2 regions of the Paenibacillus sp. NPDC056579 genome follow, and region 2 is predicted to be linked to the other one. Evidence: predicted binding sites of a transcription regulator. Region 2 holds the regulator's gene; the other holds the start of a gene.

Region 1 (6,311 bases), on a different contig from region 2:
GGCGCCGAGCGCCTGCGCAGCTCCATCGTTGGCGATGACTGCCTGCTCCATGGACAGGTAGAGCGTTCCGTCATTTCTTCGGGAGTGACCGTCGGCAAAGGAAGCCGGGTCACCGACAGCATCGTCATGCCCGGAGCGCAGATCGGAGACGGAGTGACCCTCCATCGCGCGATCATCGGCGAAGGGGCGATCGTACGAGACGGCTTCACGCTTGGATCGCTAAGCGGAGGGCCGATTGCGGTCGTCGGGGACCGGGAGGTCGTAGGCATGAAAAGCGAGAAAATGCCCAAAATTTTCATCCCCGCCAAGCAGCTGCAGGCGGAGCTTATCGGGTAACGGAAGCATGAGCGTGTTTTTGGATCCTAACACCATCTTATGGAGGGGGAAGGAGCATGAACAAAGTATCATGGATGTTATCGATAGGAGTTGTTATTTTATGGGCTGGCATAGGGGTTGTTCATACGGCACAGGAAGAAACCGTCTTGGCGATGAATTTGCCGGTGGGATCGTATGAGACTAGTGCTTTGGTGAGTAGCGAAGAGCCGGGGGATCGAGCCGTCGCAATAGCTGCGGAAGCACCCTCTTCATCGTCTGCTGCCGGACTTGTGGATCGTGAGTCGGATTCGGACGCGGGCGCCGATACCGATGCATTGATGCCGCCGCTATTGTTTCACACCGTGAACGGTGTTGCCTTAACGGACGATTTGAAGACGGTGTACGAGATGAAGGGACAGCCCTCGGCAATTGTACAGGATGAGATCATTAAGAACATCAAAACCTATCAATTTGACGATTGCAGCATTACGATGATCGACGGAGCGATCGAATACGTTGTCGTTCCCGGTACGGCGAGCCGGATCGATATTGACGGGCAGCTCATTCCGCTAAACCTTGCCAGCATCAAGAAAAAGCTTGGAACGCCCTACTTCGTCAGCGAGGACGGAATCGTCTACCGAAACGGGACCAATGCGTTGAAAATTTATATCGATCCGGCCAGTAATAAACTGATGTCGGTGCATTATTTTCACACCACTTCGCAATAAGAGCAGACTCGGTTTCTGATGACGGGGGACCGGGTTTTTCTTCGTTCTCAGGACGCTGCTGCTGAAAAAAATGAGGTATATCCTAAAGGTTTATCTTATGTCACTTGATAAAAGGGAGTGCTCGGTTTATACTTTGAATAGGTATTGGTAATTGATCGATCAATAAAAGAATGTTTACAATCTGGGAAGTTTTCAACGATAGGAAGGAAGGAGAATGAACCGCTATGGCCAGACCACCCGTACAGAAAAAAAGCAAGCCAGATAGTCCGCTGCTAGCTTCCCGCAGGGAGGAAATATTGGAGGCGGCGGTCCAGGTTTTTGCGGACTACGGTTATTACAGTACAACGACTGCGCAAATCGCCGAAAAGGTCGGCATCTCTCAGCCTTATGTATTCAAGCTGTTCAAGAATAAGGAGGAGCTGTTCATCGTCGCGCTTGACCGTGCGTTCGAACGGACGCTTGCCAGCTTTGCACAGGTGCAGGCTCCTCCCGATCGGCTTGTGTTAGAGATGATCCGCGTCTATGAGCAGCTGATGGAGACACACCATCACGAGATCGTCCTGCAGGTGCAGGCGCAGGGGATCCGGGACGAGCCGATCCGCCAGGCGACTCGCGAAGGGCTGAGCAAAGTTCGCAACATGGTGTTGGAGCGGTTTCGGGAAGCGGGCGTTTCTGATCCGGAGGTAGAGGTTAGCACGTTTTTGGCTAACGGGATGCTTTGCCATGTCGCCGCGGTCATGGATATGCCGGAATTGAAGCCTAAGCATAAAAAGCCGTTGGGCTGATTGCGGGGCAGAAGCGAAGCGCTTTTGACATAGTCGGCAGCCATGCGGAGGCCTAGAGGCGCTCGATGCATCGGGCGACAGCTGAGCAGAGTCGATACGCGCTCATGACATAGTCGACTGCCGAGCGGAGGCGTAGAGCGCCAGAGGCATCGACGACAGGCAAGCAGAGGCATAGGAACACCTGAAGCAGAGCGGCGGCACTGTAATGTCGTAGAGTGCGCGAGGAGTTCGTGCGATAGCAATGGGAGCTGCTGCAGAAGCGAGGATTTTGTATGCGCCTGGCCGCGTTATTAACGCGGGCGGGAATCAATGTCACCCTGGCCGTCGGAGTTGAAAGGCCTTGATGGCGCCTTTGCCACGCTACAGGGGAGTCTCTACGATACGCTTAGCCGGATTTACGAAGAAGCCGACCGGCACAGTTTCTCCCGGTGCATAGCTCAAAAATAGAGAATATCGAACAATGATTCGGATTAGTCCGATCATTGTTTGTTTTTTCGCCTAGAAAGCCGCTTGAATTTGGAAGCAATTCGGTCCTACTCTAAGAAAAGCTGTCCTAAAAACGTTAAATCAACCAAAAACGTTCCCAGATTGTTCACAATTGTCGAAAATTGCTTTTTTCTAATTGGTGAAGGAGGAGTATAATAGAAGCTACATAGGATTCCGTTTGTCACCTGTTCTATGCGCAAGGATATGTGGGATACTCTTTCCCGCACTTGTGAAAAAAGTTACATTTGGGCTGATACCCAATGATTCATAAATCTCTTTGGGACGGAAAAGCTAAACATGGAACAGGTAAACAGACACTGGCGGTTTTCTATCTCAAAGTAAAGGAGGACGTTTTCTTATGTCAGAAGCAACACAAACGATCACTCGGGAAACACGGGAAACCATCGATGTACTCGACCAACTGATGAAGCCTGAGGTACAGCAATCGCTCACGATTCTGGTTGAAAACCTGCCTAAATTAGCGGAGCTGGTTACGATTCTTACCAAAACCTATGATGTCGTCCAAAATGTGGTGACGGACCAAGTACTGATCGACGATATCAAAGGCGGTATGGAAGAATTCGTTAAGCCGATTTCGGATAGTGCCAAAGGCATCGCTTCGGCAGCTATCGAGGCTAACGACCGTGTTCAAACGGCTCAAACGACTTCGATCGGATTGTTCGGTATTCTTAGAATGCTGAAAGACCCTCAGGTTCAAAAGATGCTTCAGGTATCCCAAGCGTTCCTGGATGTTATGGCTGAGCGTCGCGAACAAAAAGAACAGCACTAATTAGCGGATCGACATAGAACGGAGGATTACAATGTCCAAGCAAATATTAATTCTAGGCGGCGGCTACGGCGGATTGTTGACTGCTTTGACGGCGCGTAAATACATGAACGCGGAAGAAGCGACGATTACGATTGTCAACCGCTTCCCTACGCATCAAATCATTACGGAGCTTCACCGTCTGGCTGCAGGCAATTTGGCTGAGAAAGCGGTAGCTCTTCCTTTGGAAAAGCTGCTTCGCGGCAAAGACGTGAACCTGGTTATCGATACAGTAGAAACGATTCGTCCGGACCAAAAAAACGTGCTGCTGAAAAGCGGCAAAACGTTCGAATACGACGTGCTTGTCGTTGCTCTCGGCAGCGAAACGGCATTCTTCGGCATTCCTGGCTTGCAGGAAAACAGCTTCATTCTGAAATCTGCGGATGATGCGAACCGTCTGCGCGCTCATGTAGAAGCTCGTATCGACGCGTACAGCAAAACCAAAGACAAAGCCGATGCAACTTTCGTTGTAGGCGGCGGCGGTTTGACAGGTATCGAGCTCGTGGGCGAATTCGCCGATATGCTTCCTGGCCTGTGCCGCAGCAAAGGGATCGACTTCAACGAAATTTCCCTGTACTGTGTAGAAGCAGGTCCTTCCATCCTGGCTGGCTTTGCTCCAGAATTGGTTGAGCGTGCTCAAACGAGCCTTGAAAAACGCGGCGTCAAATTCCTGACCGGCGTAGCGATTACAGAAATGTCGGAAACTACGGTTTCCTTGAAAGACGGCAGTGCCATCGATACTAACACACTGGTTTGGACAGGCGGAGTTCAAGGTAACTCGGTTGTTGCGAACTGTGGTATCGAAGTAAACCGCGGCCGTGCGACGGTTACGGAATTCATGCAATCGACATCGCATCCGGATGTGTTCCTTGCCGGCGACAGCGCGGTAGTTATGGGCAAAGAAGGCCGTCCATATCCTCCAACCGCACAATTGGCTTGGCAAATGGGCGAAACGGTCGGCTACAACATCTTCGCTTATTTCAACAACGGACCTAAGCAAGAGTTCACTCCTGTGTTCTCCGGTACGCTTGCGAGCCTTGGCCGCAAAGACGGGATCGGAACGATCGGTGCGAACCAAACCCGCTTGAAAGGCTTGCCTGCGACTTTGATGAAAGAAGCGAGCAACATGCGTTACCTGTCCCACATCAACGGTCTTTTCACATTGGCTTACTAAAACATCCAGCCTTGCTTCGGATCATTCGGAGCAAGGCTTTTTTTTTCAGATTGGTGTGGAAAAAAATTATTTTGATAGCCCTGTGTTGACACGAATCACCATCATCGAATATATTAGTTGTACATACAAAATAAACGTAAAAGGAGGTTCCGGACATGAACGATAGCTTCCTTCACGATTGTTTGTTTTTCACAGCGAATCGGTTGGGGCGGGCCATTACGAAGATGGCGGAAGAGGAATTCGCACCAACCGGATTAACGCCTATGTACGGCTATCTTATCCGTCTCGTCAACGGGGCGCCGGGTATTTCGCAGAAAGAGCTGTCCGAGAAGCTGTCGATTACTCCTTCAACCTTGACCCGATTTATCGATAAGTTGGAAGGAAAGCAGCTCGTGGAACGGAAAGGACAGGGGAAAACCGTGCACGTCTATCCGACGCCTAAGGGAGAGCAATTGGAAGAGACAATCCGGGCGGCATCGAAACGGCTGCATCAGCGATATGAGAGGATATTGGGAGCGGACTTCGCCAAGCAGCTGGGCATTAACATCGAGTCGGCAAGCGAGCAGCTGGAGAAGAATTAATGCTGTTCTTCTTTCATAACTATTGTATGTACAAACAAAATATAAAGGTGAAAAGTGGAGTGATCAGGTTATGAATGCACAAGGTGCAAAGTCGAAATTGTATTACGGATGGATTGTCGTCCTTATTACCTTTGTCACTCTGCTAGTTTCCGCAGGGATTCGTTCCATGCCGAGCATTTTGATGCTGCCATTTGAAAAAGAATTCGGATGGAACCGCGGAGGCATATCCGCCGTCATTTCGGTCGGTATTTTTTTATACGGGCTCACGGGGCCTTTCTCGGCGGCGCTGCTGGAGAAATTCGGGATTCGAAGGATCGTCGCCGCATCCTTGTTCGTCCTTGCTGCAAGTCTGGCAGTAACTCCGATGATGACCTCTTTATGGCAGTTCGAGCTGTTGTGGGGCGTCGTTTCGGGGCTGGCCACAGGGATGATGGCGAACGTACTGGGCGTTACGGTGACGAATCACTGGTTCGTTCAGCGAAGAGGTCTGGTAGTGGGGCTGCTGACCGCCAGTGCCGCGACCGGCCAATTGCTGTTCCTGCCGCTGCTAGCCAAAATTATGGTGGAAGCGGGTTGGAGATTTTCCATTTATACCGCCGTTGCCGTCCTGCTTGTTATGTTTGTCGTGGTCTTGCTATGGATGCGGGATCATCCGTATGACTTGGGGCTGGCGCCGTACGGAACGGAGGAGATAGTGGAGCCGAAGAAGTTCCAGGGGAGCATTTTTTTGACACCTCTTCAAGCTCTGCGCAGCGCACTAAGTAACAAGACGTTTTGGCTGCTGGCGGGCACGTTTTTCTTTTGCGGCTTCTCCACCAACGGCCTGATCGGTACTCATCTGATACCAGCCTGTGGCGACTTCGGAATACCGGAAGTGATGGCAGCCGGCCTGCTGGCGCTCATGGGACTGTTCGACCTCGTCGGCACGACCATGTCCGGCTGGCTGAGCGACCGGTTCGATAGCCGCAAGCTGCTGTTCTGGTATTACGGGCTGCGCGGCGTTTCGCTGCTGTTCCTGCCGTATGCTTTGTCCGCAGGGCCGACGGAGCTGCTTGTTTTCAGCATCTTCTATGGCTTGGACTGGATTGCGACGGTGCCTCCGACCGTGAAGCTGGCTTCGCTGGAATTCGGCAAAGAGAAAGCGGGCATGATCTTCGGCTGGGTTGTCGTAGCTCACCAGATCGGAGCTTCGGCCGCGGCGTACGGGGCAGGCATGATGAGAGAATGGTTCGGCTCGTACAGCATTCCGTTTATCGGAGCGGGCTTCGTCTGCTTCTTTGCCGCCCTCATGGCATTGAGCATCGTCAAAAAGACAGGTCAAGGCGCCCAGCCTGCCCAAGCTTGATGAGTGCTTAATACAGACAATGGCGTCTGCGATCTGCAGCTGGCCGTTGATGATGCGCGGAAGATAACCGT
Region 2 (6,311 bases):
TCGCGTCCTGTACCTCCGGAGGGCATAGACCGATTACGCCGCGAGTCAGGCATGCGCGCATACCGCTTTGTTCCACGGCTTGCGCCACTTCATTCATATGGTCGTACATATCGACGAACGTGGTAGTACCGCCTTTGATCATTTCCAGGATCGACAGCTGGGTTCCCCATTGCACATCGTGTGCGGTGAATTTGCCTTCCATCGGCCACATCTTCTCTTGCAGCCACACCTGCAGGGCAAGATCGTCACCATATCCGCGAAGGAGTGACATCGCTGCATGGCAGTGCGTATTCACCAGACCGGGCATGTACAATTTGTTGTTCCCGTTGATTTGCTCATCATAATGATCCAAAGGAAGCGGCGCTTCTTTACCTATATATGTAATTACATTTCCTTCAATCACCATACACCCGTGGACTACCGGATTATCGTGATTCCATGTTATGAAAATCCCATTTGTAATAATCGTTTTTTTCATCATCACCTAGTCCTTCCCATGTTCAATAGCATCAATCTCCACTGTACAACTTCAATCCGTCAAAATCAAGTAAGGAATGCTGGCCCAGTCCCAATTGGGGAGCATAATTTGAACATTGATGAACATCTCCCGAAATGGACAAACTATGATTGCATTCCATCAGTATCATGTGTTATTTTTATTTTTGTGTTAATTTTAACGCTATTTTTCTACATAATCTGCGTTAATCAGCGTTTTTATATTGAGATATTATTAAGGAGGCCGTTTCATGCTTTTTGCCAAAAAGAACGACACCGACTTTTTGCTCCTGTTAATCAAAGCGTCGGAGAACACGCTGCACGCGGCACAAACGTTCCGCAACGCCGTTATGGGGGATCAGCCGCCGGCTGCATTTTACCCTCAGCTGAAGGATTTGGAAAATAAAGGCGACCAAATCACGCACCAAATCTTTAAAGGCCTTAACAAAGTGTTCATAACTCCTTTGGATCGGGAAGACATTATGGAGCTGGCCTCCAAAGTAGATGATGTGATCGACGGTATCGAGGCGACTATCGCACGTTTCGATTACCTGAATATCAGCACAAGCGATAATTACATGAGAGAATTTTCCGCCGTATTGGTCGATAGCTGTCAGCACATTCTGGACGCATTCAAATTGTTGTCCAAAAAGAAATATATGCAAATTACCGAACACACCGTTCAGATCAACAGCCTGGAGAACGAGGCGGACCGTCTCATGCGCGAAGGCATTCGAGAAATTTTCTTGAATCCGAAGGATCCGTATCATGATTTTAAACTGAAGGAATTGTATGAGCGACTCGAACAAACTACGGATGCCTGTGAAGACGTAGCGAATATTTTGGAGAGCGTCGTCCTGCGATATTCGTAAGGTCTTTCATAATCGGTAGGAGGTAAACATGCTAACCTTTTTAATAATCATCGTTGCTCTGGCGCTTCTGTTTGACTTTATTAACGGATTTCATGACACGGCGAATGCTATAGCAACTTCTATTTCAACCCGGGCGCTCTCTCCCAAGTTCGCGGTCTTTTATGCAGCGATATTGAACTTTATTGGAGCGATCTTCTCGTCGGAGGTGGCCAAGACGGTCGGAGGAAAGGTTGCGAACCCTGCGACGGTCGAGAACGGCGTACTTGTTGTTATTGCGGCATTGCTAACTGCTATTATATGGAATCTAGTCACATGGTATTTCGGCATTCCATCCTCCTCCTCGCATACGCTGATCGGCTCGCTGGCCGGCGCGGTTATTGCTGGCGCTGGGGTAGCCTCCGTCAACTGGAGCGGCTTCAAGGAAATCATCATCATTCTGATTTTATCGCCCATCGTTGCATTTGCTACGGGGATTATTGTTATGTGGATTATTCGCCGAATTATTTTCATGAGCGGCAATCATTCCAGATCGAAGCTGAACCGGATGTTCCGTTTCTTTCAAATTTTCTCCGCAGGGCTGCTGTCTTTGTCACACGGCGGGAACGATGCTCAGAAAGCGATGGGAATCATTGTCTTCGGTATGGTTGCTTTAGGTCATCACGACTCACTGGATGTTCCGTTATGGGTCAAGCTGTCGGCTGCTACCGCAATGGGCTTGGGTACTTCGATCGGCGGATGGAAAATTATTAAAACGGTAAGTAAAAACCTGATCAAGATCGAGCCGATCAACGGATTTGCTTCCGACTTAAATTCTTCCATCATTATCCAAACATCGACGGCCATGGGGATGCCTCTTTCCACCACTCATGTTATCTCCTCTTCCATCATCGGTACGGGTGCTGTCATGAGGTTCCATGATGTGAAATGGGCTACGGTTACCAAAATGGTCATGACCTGGATTATTACGATCCCAATCAGTATGGCTCTGGCCTATATCATTTACAAAATCATCTTCCTACTGTCTGCATAAGTAAGGACGCACAAAAAAGCCTACATCGAATGTAGGCTTTTTTCATGTTCTCAATTTCCCATTAATCCAAGTAGTATGCCAAGCTTTGCAGCTCGGTGGTGAAATCGGCGTGATGGACACGAATTTCGTTCGGGACCTTGATGATAATAGGTGCAAAATTCAGTATCGCTTCAACGCCTGCTTCCACAAACTGGTTGGCTACGTTCTGCGCTTCGGCCGCCGGTACGGTTATAATGCCGATTCGGACATGCAGAGCTTCGATCGTTTCCTTCAGCTCGCCCATCGGCTTCACATGAAGATTATTGATGGACTCCCCGATTTTCGAGGCATGGGCGTCGAACACGGCCACAATTTTCATATTATCCTTCAAATAAGCGTTGTAATTGCATAAGGCGCGCCCAAGATTCCCCGCTCCGACCAATGCAACAGGAATGACTTTATCCAGCTTCAGAATTTGCCGTATTTTCTCTATCAGATAATCGACGTCGTAGCCGATTCCCTTTTTTCCGAACTCTCCGAAATAGGCTAGATCCTTGCGAATTTGCGCCGGATTCAAATCAAGCTTTTGACCCAGATCCTGTGAAGAAACGGTGCTGACATTTTTCTTGCTCAGTTCGTTCAAAAATCGAAGATAGACGGGCAGCCGCCGAACGACCGCCTCTGATATTTTTATTGTTTTCATGTACCGCTTTCCCCCATCCACTGCTTAATTCTCGGAACCAACTGATTGGTCGGCATGTGCTCGATCTTGGGGCCGGGCAGCGAGTACAAAAAGTACTTCCCGTACGTCGTATCAATGACCCTGGTATCATAAATGATGACGATACCTTTATCGTTTGCGGTGCGTACGAGCCTTCCGAATCCTTGCTTGAAACGAATGACCGCTTGCGGAACCGACAGCTTCATAAACGCGTTTTGGTTCAGCTTTTTTAACTTCTCCGTCTTGGCTTCCACCAGAGGATGATTCGGCGGCTGAAATGGCAGCCGGACAATAGCCAGACAGGTCAGCGCATCTCCGGGAATGTCGACCCCTTCCCAAAAGCTGCTTGTGCCAAGCAGCACGCTTGCCGGGCTGCTCTGGAACATCCGCGTCAATTTGCTGCGGTTGCTGCTGTCTACCCCCTGCCCCAGCACCTGAATGCCGAACGGGCTTAGAACCTCCTTCAGCGAAGTATGAACCAGCTTCAGCATCCGGTTGGAAGTAAACAGCACCAGCATCCGGCCCTTCGTCTCCAAGGCCACTTCCGCAAGCGACTGCGTCAAATGATCGAGAAATTGCTGCTCGCCGGAATTTCCTCTAATGCTCGGAAAGTCTCTCGGTATCACAACCAGCGCTTGCTGACGGTAATTGAATGGCGACGGCAATTGAACCGTTTTCAGTTTGGCGGGTTCATCCTTGCTCTCGAGCCCCAGCTGTTCGCAGGTATAATCGAACGATTTGCCCACGGATAATGTAGCCGAAGTCATGACCACGCTGTCCTTGACATCGAAAAAATGCTGCTGAAGCATCGGGCTTACGTCGATAGGCACGCAAACCAATTGAAGCGACTTGGCTTTATTGAATTGGCCGCCTTCGAGCCAGTACACATAATTATCATCCGGCATGGTCATGAAGAAATGAAGATTGTCCCTCTGACGCGACAGCTCCTTCACCGTACCGCTAAGGTCGGTCACCATGCCTTGCAGATCCAGCTCTTCCTGCACTTCTTTCAGTTCGCTGACCATTTTGTCCATCTTCTTCAGCACTTCATTCGTTACGAGGTGAATATTCTCCTCCAGAACAAGCAGCTTCTCCCATACGGCCGGCGTATCGTCTTTCTTGACCCTGAAAACTAGCTGGCCACCTTCGGTTTGCGAAGGGTCCGACCGGCTAGCCAACAGCTGATACAACGCTTCCGCCAGCTCATCCCACTGCTCCTTGACCTGAACCAGCTTCGGCGCAACCGCATCGATCGTATCGCACCACGCTTGAGCCCGCTCCGATTCGTTTCTTTGCAGGCGCGCTTTCAACGAAGGAAGCTGGCCGCTTCTCGCGTCTTTATAAAGCCACCATAGCGTGTTAATAAAGGTGCCATAGTACATCTCGATGCCTAAATGCTTGCTCGCCACCTCTTCGAAATGATGAGCTTCATCGATGACCAAATGTTTATAAGTCGGCAGCAGGCGGTTCTCCGCCTTCGTATCCGTAAACAACATAGAGTGGTTAGTAATGACCACGTCCGCTATGTTGGACTCATGGCGGGCGCGATGGTAGAAGCACTTTTTGAACCAGGGACAAGCCCTATTCAGACAGGAGTCGGAATCGCTCGCCACCGAATGCCAGAACTGCGCACCCCGGTTAGCGGCAAAATGCAGCTCTTCTTCATCTCCGCTTTTCGTTTCGCTCAGCCAAACCAGCATCTGGCCGGCCGTGATCCGGTCTTCCTTGCCGTTCTCGAAATCCTGCATATTCAATTTATGCTCGAATTTACGCAAGCACAAATAATGGCTTCTTCCTTTCAGCACGGACGCCTGGAATCCTACGGGAAACAAGCTGTGAAGCAGAGGAATATCCCGCTCGCGAATTTGCTCCTGCAGGTTGATCGTATGGGTGCTGACCAGTACCTTCTTATCCTGCTTCAGCCCGTAATACAACGATGGGATCAAATAGCCCAGCGATTTACCCGTACCGGTTCCCGCTTCAACCATCAAGTGTAGTCCTTGCTGAAATGCCGATTCCACTTCCTCAAGCATCCGCACTTGAGCTTCCCGGTCCTCATATGAGGCGAACCGCTGCTTCATCTGTTCCTTCAACTGCTCATAGAAGTCCGAAAAGCTATCGGGAAGCTTCGATACATCCGTATCCTCCCTAACCGGCTCTTCGTCTCCCCAATCGTCTACATTGATTGCGAACTGGCGGAAATAACGTCCTGTCTCCGTATCAACGGTGGTAAACATTTCCTTGTACGTTTTCATCTCTTGAACAAACCAGCCGAAATCGGACGTTACTCCATCGAACAGGATAGACAAGCGCTGAATGGTCAATAGCGGCAGACTTTGAAATTTCTGCAGACAGCGCAGCCAAATTTCAGCGGTTACTTCCGCATCGCTATCCGCCTGATGAGGCCTCTCGTGCTCGATCCCGAAGGCAAGACAAACCATGCTCAGCTGCAAGCTCGTTAATGAAGGGAACAATACCCGCAGCGCATCCATCGTGTCCAGCACCCGGCCGTCGAACGGAAAATAGCCGTTTTCATCAAGCGCTCTCTGCAGAAAGCTCAAATCAAAAGCGATATTGTGTCCGACCAGAACGCAATCCTGCAGAAGTGGAACCATTTCCGCTACTACCGCATCAAGCTCGGGAGCTTCGCGAACCATCTCGTCGTCAATGCCGGTTAGCGTTGTGATAGAAGAAGGTATACCTATCCCGGGATTTACCAGAGAAGTATACCTGTCCGTGATGATATCGTCTTGTATGATGACGAGGCCAACCTGTATAATGCGATCCGCAGGCTGGCTCCCGGTCGTTTCAAAATCCAATACCGCGAATTTCATTCCTTTTATGTCAATCCCTTCATTCCCACTCTCTTCTTAGCATACCAATACTGCAGGGAAAAGGGAATAGTAAACTTCATCCTATGGGAGCCGGTTCGGCTGCTGATGAAATTGAAGCTGGCCTTTTTTTTCTGCGCAAAGCCCCATTTCCATCAACGGCTGAACGCTCGTCGGATCCGTTTGGAAAGCAAGATTGAAATACTCGAAGGCTTTGTCCATGTTGCTGTGGTGAGCTTGAATGCAGCCCATAGCGTTGTACGAAATAGCTCTCATCTGGTTGTTCTCGGTTAATTGAGATAAAAAATGAAAATGACTGTAGCTCTCCGCGATGTCTCCTTTGCGCAAATAACTCATGGCCAAGTACATCCGAGCCAATGTAA

Evidence for each region. The regulator Rex, encoded in region 2, represses fermentation and respiration genes when NADH is low (regulators of the CRP and FNR family bind a similar motif). The targets are predictions, from matches to a motif close to TTGTGAAATATTTCACAA.
Region 1: a site for Rex is predicted at 2,542-2,559, ahead of ACFQ88_RS20255 (helical membrane plugin domain-containing protein). Genes of this name have one in related genera too.

The regions. Positions count from the first base shown of each region.
Region 1 is NZ_JBHTVD010000005.1:112,669-118,979, forward strand. It holds gene ACFQ88_RS20240 (glucose-1-phosphate adenylyltransferase) at 1-336, shown strand, start outside; gene ACFQ88_RS20245 (hypothetical protein) at 393-1,043, shown strand; gene ACFQ88_RS20250 (TetR/AcrR family transcriptional regulator) at 1,268-1,828, shown strand; gene ACFQ88_RS20255 (helical membrane plugin domain-containing protein) at 2,673-3,104, shown strand; gene ACFQ88_RS20260 (NAD(P)/FAD-dependent oxidoreductase) at 3,136-4,314, shown strand; gene ACFQ88_RS20265 (MarR family winged helix-turn-helix transcriptional regulator) at 4,470-4,895, shown strand; gene ACFQ88_RS20270 (MFS transporter) at 4,966-6,240, shown strand.
Region 2 is NZ_JBHTVD010000001.1:135,224-141,534, reverse strand. It holds gene ACFQ88_RS00790 (amidohydrolase) at 1-478, opposite strand, end outside; gene ACFQ88_RS00785 (DUF47 domain-containing protein) at 747-1,367, shown strand; gene ACFQ88_RS00780 (inorganic phosphate transporter) at 1,396-2,397, shown strand; gene ACFQ88_RS00775 (redox-sensing transcriptional repressor Rex) at 2,459-3,079, opposite strand; gene dinG (ATP-dependent DNA helicase DinG) at 3,076-5,931, opposite strand; gene ACFQ88_RS00765 (tetratricopeptide repeat protein) at 6,013-6,311, opposite strand, start outside.